DNA from 3 places in the Rossellomorea sp. ABR4_012 genome. Region 2 is predicted to be linked to each of the others. Evidence: riboswitches for the same ligand, from Rfam matches in the RefSeq annotation. Region 2 holds a riboswitch; each other region holds the start of a gene.

Region 1 (3,998 bases), on a different contig from region 2:
AGTAATGGTATTGTACACTGTACCCTTTTTCGGAAAGAGAAAACATTTTATCATAGAAAAAGAGGCTGGGGCAAAACTATATAACCACGGTCTAAAGACGAACATTCAAGGGAAGTCTCTAACACCGCAAATGATTTCCGTGCAAGACTTCGCTTTCCGCGGGTAGCCCGTGAGCCTCCTCGGCAAGCCTGCGGGGTCTCACATAAGCTACTCTTCCCGCAGGAGTCTTCGTCTTGCACTCCAATCAACCGATGGAAAGAGCTAAAATCTAAATCTACACTTAAACTAAAAAGCCGAAACTAACTTGCCAGCTAGTAGGCGAATTAGTTCGGCTTTTACTTAGGCTAAAACACTTTTGTCCCAGCCCCTTTTAAATGAGTTATATTTTCACATCTACCTTAGCGTTTTTCTTTAGCTCTTCGACGTGCTGTACAAGTTTTTCTTGTTTCTTTTGCTGTTCTAGTTGAGTCTTGATTTGAGGCTTCACTTCCTCAAACTTAGGCGCTTTCTGATCTTCGCCTTGCTGGCTGGCAAATTGGTCATAGAATTTCTTCATTTCTTCTTCTGTTACTTCTTCCACTTTAATCTCTTTTTCAACGTAGTTAGTATATTTAATGTTTTCAGCAACTTGAGTTTTTAATTTATCCATCGAGAATCCGGCTTCTTTCATTGCTTTTTCGAATTCTTTATCACTCTTGTATTGCTTTTTCACTTGGTCAAGCTGTTTGTTGATTTCTTCATCAGTTGCTTTATACCCTTTTTTGTCTGCTTGCTGCATGAGAAGGGTCTGACCTACAAGACTGTCGATTGTTTGTTTTTTGATTTGTTCAGCGGCTTTTTCGCTGGTAGGGTCTTGTCCCATCTGCTGAAACTGCATCTGAGAGGAAGTAAGGATGTTATTATAATCTTCACCCTTCAGCTTCTCGTCATTGACCACTGCAACCACTTTATCTTTGTCCACTTTTTGTTTGTCCATTTTCTTTTGCATTTCTTCCATTTGCTTTGCTTGATCTTGTTGTTCTTTACTTTTCTCTTCTGTTTTTGGTTTATCTTCAGATTGCTTTTTTGCCTCTTCTCCATTTCCGCAAGCGGCTAAGGCAATCGTCATTATTGTAATCAGTAACGCACTCATTAACTTCTTCATGTTAGTTCTCCTTTCAAAAGAGGGGATTTAAAAAAATCACTTAATGCGCATTGTATATGATTCTTATGAATAAATAAACCTTTTTGCCTCATTTAATCATTTTGTAATCACCCTGAAACACTAGGTTCGCTTATTTTTTCCTTCAGAATAGCCTTTCATTCAAAAAAAAGAGGCTGCTTACTATGGGAGATCCCGTGTAAGCAGCCCGTCAATTATTGGGGACCAAAGAATACTGTCAAACAACCTTCTATTAGGATTATAGGTTCTATACTTCTGGGTCTCAAATGACAAATACCATTGAAATCTCCCTTTACCGATGATTAATGCTCTCAATTCAGTGGTGTTCGTGGATTTTTGGAGAAAAAGATAATTATAAGCATATTTGTTCATAATTCTGCATTTAAAGTAGAGAAGGAATTTTGCTTGAAAAATAATGAAAATTAAATTATGATTAATGAGAACACAATACTTTGTGTTTTGTATGCGATTCATAACTATATATTGATTAGTTCGATTAAATCTATAAATATGGTGTCTATTAAGACTTAATAGGGAATCTGGTGAAATTCCAGAACTGTCCCCGCAACTGTAAGTGATGACGAAATAAGGAATTGCCACTATCTTGATAAAGATGGGAAGGCCTTAAAGTAGGATGAAGCACGAGTCAGGAGACCTGCCGTATTTATTACGTATGATCTTCTTCGGGAATTGGGAGGATGTGCGAGGATAGAATAATAGATATCTATACATACGTCTGTTATATCATATCATCGTTATTCAGTTAAGCCCGTCCAGTTAAGAGGATGGGCTTTTTTGTATCCTCTCCCGCAGCTTGTATAGTACGAATGAATTGAACAGATACGGGAGGAATGAAGGAATGACACTGATTGAAACAGAGAAAACATTAGATCTTGCTTGGCAGCTTTGCAGGAAGCTAAAGTCGGAATTTCCAGACTTGAACATGGATGGATTTGAAGAGAAAGTTGAGGGACTTCTTCAAGTGAAAAAGGAGGTCTCGGAGGAACAGCTTTTTCATCAAATGATCCTGACCGCTGTCGAAAGAATTTCAGCAGAAGAACCGCAATGGACATATGCAGCTGCATGTCTGTACTTGGAAAAACTGTATCTCTCCAGCAGTCAGTCCAGGAGGCTTGATCCCGCAAACCCATATCGTGATTTTTATAGCCTGTTACAAGAACTTGTTGAGAAAAAACTCTATAATCCACGCTTGCTGGAGGCGTACACCAGGGAAGAAATCCAACAGTTGGAATCTCTTTTGAACCCTTCTAAAGACAAGCTGTTTACCTATATTGGAATCGTTACACTTGCTGAGCGTTATTTAACGAAATCACATGACGGAAAAGTTTACGAACTACCACAGGAGCGATTTATGATTATCGCAATGACACTCTTGATGGATGAAGAAAAGGATCGCCGGCTCTCACTGATAAAAGAAGCATACTGGGCCCTGTCAAATCTGTATATGACCGTTGCTACACCGACTTTAGCGAACGCAGGTAAAAGCTACGGTCAGCTTTCAAGCTGTTTTATTGACACAGTGAATGATGATTTGAGGGGCATCTTTGACAGCAACACGGATGTGTCGACCTTGAGTAAAAATGGAGGGGGGCTCGGCATCTATTTAGGAAAAGTCCGGAGCAGGGGGAGTGACATCAAAGGCTTTAAAGGTGTGAGCTCGGGAGTCATTCCGTGGATGAAGCAATTAAATAATACCGCTGTCTCCGTTGACCAGCTCGGTCAGCGACAAGGTGCAATTGCCGTCTACCTGGATGTTTGGCATAAGGATATCCATTCCTTCCTGGACGTCCGGTTGAACAATGGAGACGAAAGACAGCGCACTCATGATTTGTTTACAGGTGTCTGCCTTCCGGATTTATTTATGGAAGCCGTTCAAAGAAGGGATGACTGGCATTTGTTTGATCCACATGAAGTGAGGAGAGTCATGGGATTTTCTCTGGAAGATTTTTACGATGAACTAAAAGGGGATGGATCGTTCAGGAAGAAGTACCGTCAATGTGTGGAACATCCGGGACTCACTAAAAAAACAGTGCCAGCTATTGATATTTTTAAACGAATCATGATCTCGCAGCTGGAAACGGGAACACCTTTTATGTTCTATCGGGATACTGTAAACCGTCAAAATGCCAATTCTCATAAAGGGATGATTTACTGCAGCAATCTATGTACGGAAATCACTCAAAATATGAGCGCTACTTATATAGAGGAAGAAAAGATTGAAGACGGGAAAATCATCACATATAAACATCCAGGTGATTATGTAGTGTGTAATCTCGCGTCCCTTTCACTTGCAAAGGCCGTTCAGCACAAAGTTTTGGCTAGGACGATCAAGATAGCCGTAAGACTTTTGGATAATGTCATCGATCTTAATAATATACCTGTACTCCAAGCACAATTGACAAATCAGAGGTATAGAGGAATCGGACTGGGTACGTTTGGATGGCATCATTTACTTGCCTTGAAGGGTTTAAGATGGGAAAGCGATGAAGCAGCAGCGTACTGTGATTCTCTCTATGAAGAGATTGCGTATCATACAATTGAGGCAAGTAACAATCTTGCGAAGGAGAAAGGGGCTTATCCATATTTTAAAGGCTCCGATTGGGATAACGGGAACTATTTCGATAAAAAGGGATATGAAGGTCCGCTTTGGGAGCAATTGAGGAAGGAAGTGGCATCCAATGGTATTCGCAACGGGTACTTGATGGCTGTGGCACCGAACTCATCCACCTCACTCATAGCGGGATCCACTGCGAGTATCGATCCTTTATTCAGACAGCTATATTCCGAAGAAAAAAAGGATTATAAGATCCCGGTA
Region 2 (3,998 bases):
TTGTCAATATCGGACTTCCTAAAGATATTCTTGTATCTGCAGATGATCTTCCAAAGTTCCTTTCCTTATGGCCGGAGCCGGGCGACCAATTGTTCATGTCATTAAATCGGGACAAGCAGGACCGTTTATACGGAAAGCTTGCAACGGAAAATATCATTGAGCAAGTGTCGAGAAGAGCATCCAAGGAAATGCTGAATGCGAAGGTCCAAGGCAGGGTTTACCGTCTTTTGAAAGTAGGTACCTTCTTTTTATCCGAACAGGGATACCGTTGTTTTGTACATGAGAATGAACGGAAGCAAGAGCCGAGACTGGGAGAGTTGGTTGAAGGAAGAGTCATCGATGTAAAGGATGATGGAAACCTGAACGTCTCATTCCTCCCGCTCAAACAAGATAAGATGCATGATGATGCAGGTGTGATACTGGCGTACCTTCATCAACGGAATGGCGCGATTCCGTTCTGGGACAAGAGTCAGCCGGATGAAATAAAGGAACGCTTCAATATGAGCAAGGCTTCCTTTAAACGTGCGGTCGGGAAACTGATGAAAGAAAACAAAGTATATCAAGAAGAAGGCTGGACGTATTTGAAGAAGTAGAAAGTAAAAAGGAGCGCGGAATTATTCGCCTCCTTTTTTTGATTGTATAAATGATTTCCTATAAAAAAGATTGGGCTTTAGTAAATGATTCGGTTGGGGGGACATAGGAAGGTTTGAGTTAAAAGCGGAGGCTTGCTAAGGCTGAATGACAGCACATGGGATATGAAAAAATGTAACAGAACCGAGAAAATCTAGCGATTGATGGCTTTTCTTGGTGGAGGATTTCCCCGGTTCCTTCTTCTTAACTTATACAAAAGTTATCATACTATTCGTTTTGGGCTCGACCTATTTACTCTCTGTCTTTTTTTTCCTCACCTTGCTCTGCATTTTTGTAATTCACTTTGTCTTCATCAGGGTAGGGATCGAAAAAATTGACTGCCTTTCCTGGCCCTTCGAATCCGATTACTTGTTCCTTGTCTTGATTTTGTTTTTTCATCAAAAAACCCCCTTTCTTCACATCTAGTTTGTGAGAAAGGGGAGACTTTCATGCGCAGGCTATGACTCCCAGTGATTACTGATGAATTCATCCCTGCCGGATACTTTGCGGTCAGCTTTATACTCTTCAGGATTTTTTTTATAAAACTTTTGGTGATAATCTTCAGCAGGGTAGAAAGGTGCTGCAGGCAGGATCTTTGTCACGATCGGCTTTGTGAATCGTCCGCTGTCTGTAATTCTTTGTTTGGATTCTTCTGCCGCACATCTTTGTTCATCATTATGATAAAAGATGGCGGTGCGATACTGATCCCCGCGGTCATGAAATTGCCCGCCGTCATCAGTTGGGTCGATTTGGGGCCAGTATAGGTCCAATAGATCCCGATATGGGAATACGGAAGGGTCAAATGTGATTTGAACCACTTCATAATGTCCGGTTTGTCCTTCTTTTATTTCTTTATATGTGGGATTTTCAACGTGTCCGCCTGAATAACCAGACACTACATCAATGATTCCGGGTAATTCATCAAAAGGTTTTACCATGCACCAGAAACAGCCACCGGCAAAAGTAGCACGTTCGATTTCTTTCTTCATTCCAAACAAACCTCCTGCAACTATTTGCTGCTGTAATGTAGTAAAGATATTTTAGATTGAACAAATTTTATCACTTTCACATCGTGTTTGACAATCAAAAAAACTGTGACACTAATACAAAAAAATATTTACCGGACATAAAAGCTCCTGTATAATTCATGTGAACGGAAAATTACATAGTTGAATGATCGGGTGAAGCGGAGTATGTTTTCATATTCCAGCGCTTCTTAAAAGGGAAGTTGGTGCAACTCCAACGCGGTCCCGCCACTGTAAATGGGAGCAAGCTGCAATGAACCACTGTACATATGTACGGGAAGGTGCAGCAAGCAATGACCATGAGCCAGGAGACCTGCCTGACATCTTTGACACTGGTACTACGCGGATAGGAAGGTGTAACATGCATGCATGGCATTTACATAATGGTCCTAATTGCATATTACACAGCATCGCCTTTTCGGGGATGTTTTTTTATTTGTCTCTAAGTAGGGTTTGATCGATGCATGTTCAACTCCTCAAACATTCAGGTAAGGGAAAGAGCGCAGCGATCATTCTGAAAGCGGTTTAAATGATGAGGGAAGAAGGAGAGAAACAATGAAAAAAATCAGTAGTTTGATAATTATTTTAATGCTGTCTGTATTATTGGCTGCTTGTGGAAATGAGCCTGAGAATCAAAAGGCAGGGGAAGGTACTGAAGAGAAATCTGTTGACCAGTCCATTCAAGTGAAAGATGCTTTAGGTGATGAAATCACGTTGGAATCCAAACCCGAACGAATCATTTCGTTAATTCCCAGTAATACGGAAATACTATTTGAACTGGGTCTTGGTGAAAATGTCGTGGGAGTGACAGATTTCGATAACTATCCCGAAGAAGCTGCTGCAAAAGAGAAAATTGGAGGAATGGAATTCAATGTTGAGAAAATCATCAGCCTCAATCCAGAGCTTGTGCTTGCACATGAGTCTACGGCAGTGAGTGCGAAAGAAGGATTAAATCAATTACGTGACTCAGGAATCAACGTATTCGTGGTCAGGGATACACAGAAAATAAATGAAGTATACACAATCATAGAGAATATTGGTAAGCTGACCGGAACGACAAAGGAAGCGGAAAAGCTTGTATCTTCTATGAAAAAAGATCTTCAAGAACTTAAATCAAAAGCAGAAGAAGTTGAGCAGCAGAAGAAGGTGTACGTGGAAGTGGCTCCTGCACCGGACATTTACTCAACAGGAAACAATACCTTTATTAATGAGATGCTTGAATTGATTAATGCAGAAAATGCTTTGAAAGATCAGGAAGGATGGATCGCCGTCAATCAAGAGGAGGTCATCGCAGCGAATCCTGATGTCATTATTACCACATACGGTGATAACGAACAGGTCATGACCCGGGATGGCTGGCAGGGTATCAATGCAGTGAACAATGAACATGTTTATGATGTAAATCCTGATCTAGTGACCCGTACTGGTCCTAGATTGGTAGAAGGAGTAGAGGAAATTGCCAAGTCTGTTTATCCGGAGATATTTACAGAATAGAATATGGATCATTTATCTGCTGGCATTGAGTATTCTTATCCTATCTTTATTGATCGGGATATCGATAGGAACTGTAAAGGTTCCCATCATTGATATCCTTAAGATCATCAGTGCCGAAATGTTTGGGAACGGCTCAGCGGGGGCTGTCGACCCCATGCATTCAAACATTGTATTTTCCATTCGTTTACCCCGTGTTTTATTGGCTTTACTAGTTGGGAGCTCCTTAGCGATAGCGGGAGCTTCCTTTCAAGGTTTATTAAGAAACCCTCTTGCCGACCCGTATACTCTGGGGATGTCCTCTGGAGCATCGGTCGGTGCAGTTGTCACTCTGTTTTTCAATATAAGTCTGCCGTTTTTAGGCCTGTTCACACTGCCAGTCATCAGTATCTTTGGTTCATTGCTTACCGTATTCCTTGTGTTGACGTTTGCAAGGAAGGTCGACCGCACGATGAAAGTGGAAACGATCATACTGACAGGGATCATTTTCAGCTCGTTTCTAGGATCCGTCATCTCTCTTATGATCGCTCTTTCTGGTGAGGAGTTAAGGCAGATTATCGGCTGGCTGCTAGGCAGTGTATCCATGAGGGGCTGGGATTATATTTTTATTGTATTTCCTTTTTTTGTTGCCGGGACGCTCCTTCTTATGTTTAATGCCAAGGAATTGAACGGCATGAGCTTCGGGGAAGAGCAGGCCCGCCATATAGGAATCTCCGTTCAGAAGAGAAAATATATGGTTCTGATTGCAGGAAGCACATTGACCGGGGCGGCGGTTGCAGTATCAGGTACCATCGGTTTTGTAGGGCTGGTGATCCCTCACTTTATCAGAAGGATCATTGGATATGACCATCA
Region 3 (3,998 bases), on a different contig from region 2:
AGACTACTTCTTTTATGCCTACTGTATTGCGGTTTTTATCGCGGATGACCTGTTTTTCTTCTCGGCGGTGGTCATCATCATCATGATTTTATCCATTAAGCCATTGAAAGAACTGACAATGGAATTTCATAATAGTGACCTAATCTCCAGGAAAGAAACGTTGTTTGCGGTCTCGGCTTATTTTGGCTGCTATACCCTGGCCATCCTTTGGTATTCACTGTTTCCGAACCTGTCCGCCCTTCTTGTTGGAAGTGTCAGTCTTCTGACAATAAAAAATTATATTCACCGGGTGGCAAAGGAGAATTACCATCATTCAAGCTGATACCTGCTAACGGTATATCGTACTTCGGTACTTTATATAAATACAAGGAAACAAGAGGAGGAATTATCGTGGAATTAGTATTACCACAAACGTATGTAGAAATCGAACAAGAGGAAATGGAATATCTCGACGGAGGAGCGTACTTATCTGCAAGCCAATGCAGAGGAATCGCTGCAAGTATCGCCCTGTCTCCGGGAGCCCTGATCGCAGGTGCGACTGGCGCTGCGGTTGTATCCAAAATCATCCGCTACGCTAAAGGTGTTGGAGGACCGATGGGGTGGATCATCGGAACTGCTGCAGGTTATGGGACAGGCTTCGTTTCAAAAGTGGCTTACGGAATCGGTAAAGGGGCATTATCCGGAAGAGGACTTTCCATTGCTTGGTCATGGGATCCGTTCAACTTCGGGACAAGAACATATATCGGTAAAGCTTCCTGGGCTTGATTCAACAAAAGGAGAATCTTCTTCGAAGATTCTCCTTTTTCATATGAGCCAGCCAGGCTTAAAGCAGGGAGAAAAGATCGTGCTCATGATTCAGCCCTTCATGTTCTTGATGCAGGTCCTCGAACGAACTGTGGGCTTTTTCACATAAATGATCATCTTTATTCAACTTGAAAATGAATTTAGCGATTAAATAGTTCTCAGCCGCGAGCTGGAACTTCCCGAGTTTCTCCATACACATCGCCTTTTGATAATACAATTCACCGAGCCCGTAAGTGGATTTCTGCTGTTTGCAATAGGAGATCCCCTGGACGGTTGTCCTCTGTGAATCTTCATATTGTTCATTCGTATAGTATGCCCTCGCCAAGTTGTAAAACAATCGTATATATATGGTGTGAGAATACGTATGGATGGTCGAATGGATATGCATCTTCGCCGTTTCAAATGTCGTAATGGCCTGCTTGATCCTGTTTAATTCAATTAATATATTCCCTTTCGTGATCAATATTTCGATTTCCCTCAGGGAGTATGTATGGGAAGACGTCTCTTTTAGGTTTAGTGCTTCTTCTGCAAGCTTTAGTGCCTTCTGCGAATCTTTTTCTACGTGGAGGGCGATGATGGATTTATTCCAGATGATGAATTGCCGGTATCTTTTTTGTTTTAACAATGGGCTGTTTTCCTCTGTTTTGATCAGCCCGTCAAGTGTCTCGTAATCCCGGCTATGGATGTATCCTCTTGCAAGCATGATGACATCTTCTATATAGTCTTTTCTCTGTGTGTCTGTTTGTTCAAAGAAGTAATTTGTATCCACGCCAAGCTTAACGGATAATTGATAGAGAACTTCTGCTGAAACGGCAATTTTCCCTTGCTCGATCTGGCTGATGAAAGCCTGTGAACAAATCCCTTCCCCAAGGTCTTTTTGAGATAAAAAAGACTTCTTGCGCAATAATTGAATCTTCTCTCCAAGGCTCATTCGAAACTCATCCATTGTGCGCTATACCTCCCTGAAACTTCCAATTAATATAAGTATTTTTATAATATCCTAAAATCCTTAACGAATAAAGACTATATTACTAGTTTCTGTACACTTATCATCCATTAAGGTGAAAACAGGAAATTAGACACTCTGCTATAGTAGTGGAAGATTAGGAATATTTAGGAGGAACAAAGGATGAAAACAAAAATTATAAAACTTATCTTATTACTGACAATCAGCATAGGGATGTTCAATGGCATTCCAATTGAAAAAGCCGGGTCTCACCTGCCTGATATTGTTCCCTTTTCGGATGAGAGAGATATTGGGCCTATGCATTAATATATCCATCCTGCAGTAGAGTATTTTCTACATTTGCAGGGTGGATTTTTTTCGGCTGGAAAGGTGGGACAGTGTCCCTGTCCCACTGAAGAGTAAAGGCGCGGAATTATTGGTACAACGTCACCCGGTCCATTTTTGTCCTCTATGAGGTTGCTTGCGTGTAATAAGTAGATTGAGGGGTGAACGTGTGGAAGGAACAGACCGATGGTTGTCATTGTATCTGCTTTTCTGCTGCTATACACTTGGGATTTTAGATCCCCCACACAAGATAAAAAACATTTCTTACCTTGTCTGTTGAAGAATAAATTTTAGAAAAATATGGTTATATATTTGAACTGTAAATAATTAGATAAACAAAGGGGGAATGTTAAAATCTATTAATGCAAAAAGAGAAAGAGAGATGGAAAATGATTCCCCTCACAACCTTTCTTGTGTATAATCTAGCTAGCGGAAAATTTAATACATATTGTCGGAAACAGGTGACTTTAGTCGAACTGAAGTCTTTAAAGGGAAGTTGGTGAAATTCCAACGCGGTCCCGCCACTGTAATTTGGGAGCCTGCTGTTAATACCACTGTACATTTGTATGGGAAGGAACAGCGGGCAATGACCATAAGCCAGGAGACCTGCCTGTTAACGTGCACCAAAAGCCTACGAGGATAGGGAAGGTGTAAATCGCATGAATTTTGAGTTTACATCAAAAATATGCCTTTTACACGTCATCTCTTTCTTCAGGAAGAGATGTTTTTTTATTTTAAGATGAAAAAAGGGGAGAAACTAACGTGAAGAAGATTAACTTACTATTTCTTGCACTGCTGCTTTCTATCGGCGTCATTGCCGGCTGCGGAAATGATGGGAACACAGATAAAGGAAATGCTGGAGGAGATTCAGCAGAGCAGGAACAAGCTGAAAATCAGGAAACGGCAGCTTTTCCTGTAACCATTAAGGATGCTGTAGATAATGAGGTAACGATTGAAGAAGAACCTGAAAAGATTGTATCCCTTATCCCTAGTAACACCGAAATTGCTTTCGAATTAGGGCTGAGTGATAAAGTTGTTGGAGTATCTGATTTTGATAACTATCCTCCTGAAGCGGCTGAAAAAGAGAAGATCGGCGGTATGGAGCTCAATGTTGAAAAGATTCTTTCCCTATCACCTGATCTGGTACTCGCCCATGGTTCGGTAATGGGATCAGCGACGGAGGCTCTCCAGCAGATAAGGGACGCTGGTATCACTGTTCTGGTCGTACATGACGCGAAAAGTTTCGAAGAAGTGTACGTTACGGTTGAAATGATCGGCAAGGCTACAGGCGCCCATAAACAGGCCGAAGAAACCATTAGGAAAATGAAAGATGATCTTCAGGCAGTGAAAGAGAAAGCAGCTGAAGTTTCAAAAGAAGAGAAAAAGAGCGTTTTTGTAGAAGTGTCTCCTGCACCAGAGATTTACACTCCTGGACGTAATACCTTCATGGATGAAATGCTTACGTTGATTAATGCTGATAATGCAGCTGCAGAACAAGAAGGCTGGGTGAAAATGAATGAAGAGGCCATCATCGCTCTGAATCCTGATGTCATTGTCACTACTTATGGGTATTACACAGAAAACCCGAAAGAATTAGTGTTAAGCAGAGAAGGATGGGAGGGCGTGCCTGCCATCAAGAATGAACAAGTATATGACGTTCATTCAGATTTGGTAACGAGAACCGGCCCTAGGTTGGTACAAGGCGTAGAGGAACTAGCAAAAGCGGTGTATCCGGATTTATTCAAATAAGATTGTAATAGTTTAGTATGCAATTTTCATTGCTGATAGGTATTGGAGTTGGCGCGAGTCCCGGTTACTGGTATTCTTTCGCTCCTCGGTGCAACGATTTTCCGTTACCCTGTCCTGCACTGTGGATCAAATGTATATCAATATCGTGAATAGA

What was found. A riboswitch is a leader RNA that binds a small molecule or an ion and turns the genes downstream of it on or off. The one in region 2 is predicted to bind cobalamin.
Region 1: linked by a shared signal. The riboswitch ahead of ACXAFV_RS19180 (ribonucleoside-diphosphate reductase subunit alpha) and the one ahead of ACXAFV_RS14545 (helical backbone metal receptor) in region 2 are both predicted to bind cobalamin.
Region 3: linked by a shared signal. The riboswitch ahead of ACXAFV_RS03695 (ABC transporter substrate-binding protein) and the one ahead of ACXAFV_RS14545 (helical backbone metal receptor) in region 2 are both predicted to bind cobalamin.

What each region holds. Positions count from the first base shown of each region.
Region 1 covers NZ_JBSWVK010000005.1:211,980-215,977, reverse strand. The annotation lists gene ACXAFV_RS19185 (SurA N-terminal domain-containing protein) at 380-1,144, opposite strand; cobalamin riboswitch at 1,657-1,839, shown strand; gene ACXAFV_RS19180 (ribonucleoside-diphosphate reductase subunit alpha) at 2,022-3,998, shown strand, end outside.
Region 2 covers NZ_JBSWVK010000003.1:296,738-300,735, forward strand. The annotation lists gene ACXAFV_RS14530 (CvfB family protein) at 1-593, shown strand, start outside; gene ACXAFV_RS14535 (hypothetical protein) at 883-1,029, opposite strand; gene msrA (peptide-methionine (S)-S-oxide reductase MsrA) at 1,089-1,607, opposite strand; cobalamin riboswitch at 1,793-1,990, shown strand; gene ACXAFV_RS14545 (helical backbone metal receptor) at 2,211-3,149, shown strand; gene ACXAFV_RS14550 (FecCD family ABC transporter permease) at 3,112-3,998, shown strand, end outside.
Region 3 covers NZ_JBSWVK010000001.1:740,130-744,127, forward strand. The annotation lists gene ACXAFV_RS03675 (hypothetical protein) at 1-322, shown strand, start outside; gene ACXAFV_RS03680 (hypothetical protein) at 391-765, shown strand; gene ACXAFV_RS03685 (helix-turn-helix domain-containing protein) at 824-1,750, opposite strand; gene ACXAFV_RS03690 (hypothetical protein) at 1,934-2,077, shown strand; cobalamin riboswitch at 2,538-2,723, shown strand; gene ACXAFV_RS03695 (ABC transporter substrate-binding protein) at 2,858-3,844, shown strand; gene ACXAFV_RS03700 (iron chelate uptake ABC transporter family permease subunit) at 3,975-3,998, shown strand, end outside.